DNA from 2 places in the Shewanella sp. MF05913 genome. Region 2 is predicted to be linked to the other one. Evidence: riboswitches for the same ligand, from Rfam matches in the RefSeq annotation. Region 2 holds a riboswitch; the other holds the start of a gene.

Region 1 (3,424 bases), on a different contig from region 2:
GCAATAACGCCATCAAAAAAAGCGTTAAAAATAACCAATAATAGCTGCCCAAACTCGTGCTTATCGAGTACACTGCGCGGCTGAAATTTCATGGGTTTTGTCCCGTGATACCCAAAGTAGGATTGAAAAGATTATGAGCGATAGCAAAAAGTATGGTTTACGTGTAACACAAGTTGAAAACACGTGGAAAACCGAAATCACTCGTCGTATGACAGCGACTAAAACCTTAGTGTCTAAAAGCCAAGATGGTTTTGCTTCAGAAGCAGAAGCCATTGCATGGGGCGAGCAGTCTCTACAGGGTTTCCTGTCTAAGCAAGCAGATCGTAACAAGCGCAAAACTGAAAAGCATCTTAAAGCGAAAAGCTTAGCAGCAGCGATTGCAGCTGAATCTGCCGTTGATGAAGATGAGCTATTTGACGCAGAAGACGAAGACGACGAAGAGTTAAACTAACATTTTACAATGGTGTAAATGTTATAGATAAGTTTCAATTTTTGTATGTTCAGGATAGGATATACATAATTAGAATGATTTTTAATCAACTTATCGTCACATCTTGACCTAGCAAGGATGACATTGGGATGAACAAGATTGCTGCAGTTATCAGCTACGCGGGGTGCGTTGGAATATTTAGCTTATTCCCCTATACCGCGTATGCTACTTTTCCAGCATTGGTCACATTAGAATCTGACAATGATGCTTCTGGCGTGCTTGTCATGTCTAGCGACGTCAAACGGCTAACGACTGTGTCGCAAACCTTCGGCTTTTTACCTCCTCTTTCATGGAAACTCGCTTTTAACGAAAAGCGCGGTGATATGACCATGGCTGAATTTATCCCCGCCAACGAAACCCTTAATGATTGGTCTAGCCTAGTGTGTATGCAAGGCTTTAAAGGGCTTGCCGAAGATGTTGACCCGGATGAATTTTTAGATTCAATGGCAGACACCTATAAAGAACATTGCCAGGGTGAAGTGATTTATCAACAATTAGGCAGCATGAAAGTGGAAGGCTATGAAGCTGTGCATGGTTTGCTAGGGTGTACGAGTATGCCTAACATTCATAATGCTTCTGCTATTGTGTCTGAGTCTTACGTTACCAGTCCGCGTGGCGAGATGGGCTACTTTACGGTAATAAGCGATGATGAAGATATTTATTTAGTGCACAAATCCATTCGTACCGCCGTATTTACTGCCGAGTCAGCTCCCGTCACCCAAAGCAATTATCGCGAGTTTATGGCTGAGCCTTAAATTGAGCTAACGTGAGTAATCTGCGCGTTGTTTTAATGCTTAGCGACTATCAGCAACGTGCTGATTCCGTTATAATCCTATCGACGTTTATGGCTGTATTTATCAATCTATTCAGCCATTAGACCGTTATTCTATATTTATTCAGTTTAGTCAATCTTTACGGTGCCAATGTTGAGTCATATCGACCCATTGGAGAATCGGGAAACCAGTGAAAGTCTGGTACTGCCCCCGCAACGGTGATAGGTGAGAGTCCAATATGCAATGCATATTTGCTTGGCTCGTGTGTACTCTTAGGTACCGCAACCTCAGTCCGGAGACCGGCCATAAAGGTGATTTCGATGATTTCGGTGGGCAGATCTCGAGATGTGATGTTATGCCGTTTTTGGTTTACTCAGATGAGTAAGCCGCAAAGTGGTGGTCAATGTTGCGGCGCTATTGCCCCATTTTTCCTTTCAGGAGTTAAAGGTAAATGGGTACTAAACCAACTACAATCGCACTATTAATCAGTGCCATGCTTTGCGCAACGAGCCTTAATGCTGTTGCAGCACCAACCTCAACACAATCAATACCAAGTGCCTCAAACGCGTCTAATGCAGATGTGAAAATGGATGAGACGATTGTGGTGATTGGTCGCAATCAAACCAATCCGTTAAATATTGCTGCCAATGTAAATGTTATCGATGCAGCTGACATCGAAATGAGCGGCGCAAATAATTTAACCGATTTACTGCGCGGCCAATCCGGTATTCAAGTGTCCGATAATAATTCTGGTACTGTGTTTTCGATGCGCGGTTTTTCAGCTTCGCAAGCGGTTAATAATACCCTTATTTTAGTCGACGGCCGTCGGTTAAATAATATCGATATTTCTGCACCAAGTGTTGAATCCATTCCACTTAACTTAATTGAACGCGTTGAGATTTTGTCTGGCAGTGCGGGTGTATTGTATGGCGACCAAGCGGTAGGCGGCGTGATTAACATTATTACTAAAGCCCCAACAGAAACCGCTGGTGGCTTACAAGTCAGTGGTGGCAGTTTTGATACCTATGAAGTTAAAGGCGATGTCTCTGGAGCCATCAGCGACACCTGGCGTTACTTTCTAGCGGGCAGTTATAACGAAAGCGATAATTATCGTGATAATAACGACAACGAAACCGGCTCTATTCTAGGTCGTATTCAGTACCAAACCGATGTTGAAGATTTTTATGTAGAAGTGAATTACTTCGATAATGATCGCCAGGCTCCAGGGGCGTTAAGTTTAGCGCAGTATGAAGATAATCCTCGCCAAGTCGCGTCTTTTTCAGACGGTGAATATTCTCACGAAATCACTACCGCTGTTCGCAGTGGCTATCAATATCAACTTACTGATGTATGGGCACTGGGTGCTGATTTAACGTATTCCGATACTTCAACGAGCAGCTTATTGTTTGGCAGTGCAGGGCATATTGATCGTGATTTATTGAGTTTTTCACCAAAAGCGACCGCGAATTATCCGTTAGCAAATGGTGCTTTAACTATGGTTGCTGGTATTGATGTAAGCCGAGGTGAGGCTGACTTTGACACCTTATATATTCAACGTAATAACGAACAAACCATGCAAAGTGCTTATGTTCAAGCGACTGTGCCGTTAACCTCAACATTGTCATATGTAGTTGGTGGTCGTTATTCTGAAGTGACCGACGATTTAACTGATCAATTATTGTATGCAGAAGGTATTGAGCTCGATAACGATGCTCATGCATTGGAGTTAGGTGTCAATTATCGTCCAAGTGTAGAACATCGTTTTTATGTTCGCGCCAATGATAACTTCCGTTTTGCGAAAGTGGATGAACAAGCCTATACGCCATTAGACGTGCAAGGATTAGATCCGCAAACCGGGCGTTCTTTTGAGGCCGGCTGGGATTGGACTGGTGCAACGCAAACCGTTAAGTTAAACCTTTATCGTCTTGATTTAGAAGATGAGATTGTTTACGACGGTAGCCGTACTGACGGACCTTACGGTGGTGGTGCAAACGTTAATGCCGACGAATCTCGCCGTTTTGGTATTAACACGAGTTATGAAGTGCAGTTATCAAATGACTGGTTGTTAGGCGCTTCGTACGACTATATTGATGCCGAATTTACTCAAGGTGAAAACGAGGGTAAAGCACTATCATGGGTCGCTGAGCATTCAGGTAAAGCG
Region 2 (3,424 bases):
GACTGCCACCTTTTCTGCCCAAAGAAGCGATATAGTCAACTTGGTTTTGATCTACCAGTAATTGTTTAGACTCAACGGCTTTAACAAAACCGACAGGAATACCAATAATGAGTGCAGGCTTTATTTCACCCGCTTGGATCATGGTAAGCACTTCTAACAATGCAGTTGGTGCATTACCCACACCAATTATTGCACCGTCGAGCAAGCCTTGATCTCGTGCATATCGCATAGATTCTATTGCTCTTGTAGAACCACTCGCCTTAGCACGTTCAATCACGGTTTCGTTGCTAATAAAACAATAAGCCTGGTTACCAAATACGGCTTTGCGCTGAGCACTTAGTCCTGCGGTAATCATGGTAACGTCAGAAATAATATTACAACCATTTTTCAATGCGTTAACGCCAGTTTCCACCGCTTTATCACTAAATTGATATAACGTTGCAAATTCAAAATCACCACTGGTATGAATGGCTCTTCTTACTACATTCCACTCACCGGCAGAAAAGTGGTGACCACCGTGAAACGTCTGTATTTCATGATCGATAATAGAAAAAGAATCATTTTCTATTTGACGGCCTTGTGTCGTCATCTGTGACATTGCTGTCATTGTATTTCTCCAAGAGTCACGTGTGCGATTGTTGCGCCGTTAAAGTCAACCAGGCGCAAACTAAATTGATAAGAATAATGTGCATATTCAATGCAATGTTGTGCAGCAACTAAACAAATTTGTTCAAAGAAGGCATCAGGTAACGGCGGTTTCATTTGCAAGAGATGCCGCCCTGTTAAAGCATGACGAATAGCATCTACATCTTGTTCATTACAAATAGTGGCGGCGATGTCTGCAAGATGGTTGAAATTAATTGCCCTACCACTGACATGGGTCAACATATTTCCTGCGGTTAACTTGCACAACTTACCTATCATGGTGACAAGTTCTACATGTTTCATTTCGTAACGGGCAGCAGCTCGTAGCCCCACACCACTAAAATCACCAACTTGAACGAAGGCTAATTCTGGTTGGTGAGGAAAATATTCCATGGCAGCTTTTTCGGTACGGCTGCCGGTAGTGAAGTACACAGTGTCTAGGCCTTGTGCTTTGGCAACCATGATATTTTGACGAATAGAAGCAGAATACGCAGAGGTTGAATAAGGGAAAACGGTTCCACGAGTCCCCAGTATTGAAATGCCGCCAATGAGTCCTAATCGTCTTGCAATTGATTCTTCTGCCATCTTTTCGCCATTTGGCACTGATATTTCGACTCTTGCGCCAACCTGGCTATATTTTGCAAGTAAGGGTAGTAGATGTTCTCGGATCATCTTACGGGGCACAGGATTAATTGCAGGTTCGCCCACTGCAAGCTCTAAACCAGGCAAAGTCACGGTGGCCACGCCATTTCCTGCGACAAATGTTATACCGGGTTTGTCGGTTAAACTGACTGTTGTTGTGATATGTGCTTTGTCGGTACAGTCAGGGTCATCACCTGCATCTTTGATGACAAAACAAGTGACTTGTTGGCGAGTTTGTAAGGTTGTCTGTAAATCGAATTGAACTTGTTCTGTTGTTGGTAAGGTAATTTGAACCGTTGCAAGATATTCTGATGTGAGTAATTGTGTTAATGCGCCTAAAGAAGCTGCAGTTGCACAGGCACCTGTAGTATAGCCTTTTCGCAATTCCTTGCGATTTCGACTTTTCTTTATCTTTGTCACTTGCGAAGGAAAATCAGCTTCCATCGGTGAGTTTTTTGACGTTATATCCACAATTAACCCTAAAATTGAGTCTGTATACAACTCAAGCAATTCATCGAATATTGAGTACTGAATCAAGGGCTGTTATCACTGAGGTATAAACTCACTAGGAACGCCCGCCCAGTTTTTATCATGATGGTTAAAGTGGGTATCCTGGCTCAAGATTATACCGAATCTCACCTTCCCAGCTTGCGCCAGTGGTATTGAGTTCAGCTGCGTAGTTTAATACGCTTTATCTTTTACAGTTGCGGGTACAGTCCAGAAATTTCATCTGGTTCCCCTAACTCTTATAGATATTATTAAACGATGTAATTACCGATGTGATTATCGATGTAAATATCGCTTTAATAACCCAACAGAGTCGCCTTAGGCGCTTTAACTAAGATTAATTTTAGGGACTAATTGCTGGCAAAACAGTGTGAGAAATATCAGTAATTTAGATTGTTAAACCAAGTTGTGATCTATAACCGTCTACAGATCACATCAAAACTTATGATTTGTTAAATTGACGATTTAATTCTGCAGCAATATAAAAAGATTGGCTATTGGCTCTAGAGTAGGATAATTGATCAACTTGTATAAACTTGCTCGGTAACATCTTATATAAGTGGCGTGTTTCAGGTGGTTGTGGATTAGGGTTCATTGGCCCTTTTTGGTAGAGATAATAATCAGGTTGACTAACCAATACTGACTCTACATTAAATTTAATCAGCTTACGTGACGACGGTGCTGTTAACACTCCACCTGCTGAATCAATAATGTCGCTAACAATATTGCCTTTACCCGCGATAGTCAGGGGCATTTGAGTGACTTCATACATGACCGTTGGTGATGTCAGCAACGGCTTAATTTGAAGACGGACTTGGGTTAATGTAGTGACTAAAGCAGTTGCTTGCTCAGAACAATCGAGTAACGTACCAAGGCGTGTAATTTGTTGTAACACTGCATCTAAAGTAACTGGGTTGTAAGTAATTGTTTTAGCGCCTAATAGAGACACCATCTCATCTGAAAAAAATCTTGAAGAACCTATAATGATTAAATCGGGATTTAACGATTTTATCAATTCAATATTCGGCTTTATATGGCTACCTATTTTCAGTGCATCTTTAAAATCGTCATTATTACGAGTAACCCCAACGACTTTATGCTGCTGTTGCAACTGAATAAATAAGTCTCCAGCAGCAGGGGCAAGTAACACCACTCTTTCGTAGGCATAATTGTTAGTGGAAAAAGCTAAAGCTGCGATTATCAATAGAAACCGAAACATCATATACCTCAGATAATAATTCAGCGCTGACATCAGCGCGGTTAACGTCATAAAGTAATAGACCTTTTTTGAAAAATACAAACCGGTCGAAATGGTGTAATGCCAAATTAATATCGTGCACCGAAGTAATTACACTGGCATTAAGCTTGGTTAAATGTGCAAATATATCCAGCGTATGCCGAACATCCAAACTAGAGTTAGGTTCGTCTAAATAAATAATTGGCGTGTTCTGATTCAAGACCCTTGCAAGCATCACTCGACGTTTCTCACCCCCAGACAACTCGGCGTAACTTCGTTCGGCATAATGGCGAATGTCGAGCAAGTCTAACAATGCTAATGTTCGGGCATCATCTTGTGCACTAAACTCGCCTAACCTATTTTGGGCATAACACCCCAAACGAACAACCTCAA

What was found. A riboswitch is a leader RNA that binds a small molecule or an ion and turns the genes downstream of it on or off. The one in region 2 is predicted to bind cobalamin.
Region 1: another riboswitch for cobalamin. It lies ahead of AC19MV_RS04310 (TonB-dependent receptor); the one in region 2 lies ahead of AC19MV_RS20430 (cobalt-precorrin-5B (C(1))-methyltransferase).

Annotation. Positions count from the first base shown of each region.
Region 1 covers NZ_JCAYNT010000002.1:201,437-204,860, reverse strand. Annotated here, with positions in the region: gene AC19MV_RS04325 (peptidase U32 family protein) at 1-7, shown strand, start outside; gene AC19MV_RS04320 (DUF3622 domain-containing protein) at 134-451, shown strand; gene AC19MV_RS04315 (hypothetical protein) at 580-1,245, shown strand; cobalamin riboswitch at 1,389-1,585, shown strand; gene AC19MV_RS04310 (TonB-dependent receptor) at 1,715-3,424, shown strand, end outside.
Region 2 covers NZ_JCAYNT010000025.1:26,030-29,453, reverse strand. Annotated here, with positions in the region: gene AC19MV_RS20435 (precorrin-8X methylmutase) at 1-607, opposite strand, end outside; gene AC19MV_RS20430 (cobalt-precorrin-5B (C(1))-methyltransferase) at 604-1,758, opposite strand; cobalamin riboswitch at 1,873-2,050, opposite strand; gene AC19MV_RS20425 (ABC transporter substrate-binding protein) at 2,237-2,998, opposite strand; gene AC19MV_RS20420 (ABC transporter ATP-binding protein) at 2,967-3,424, opposite strand, start outside.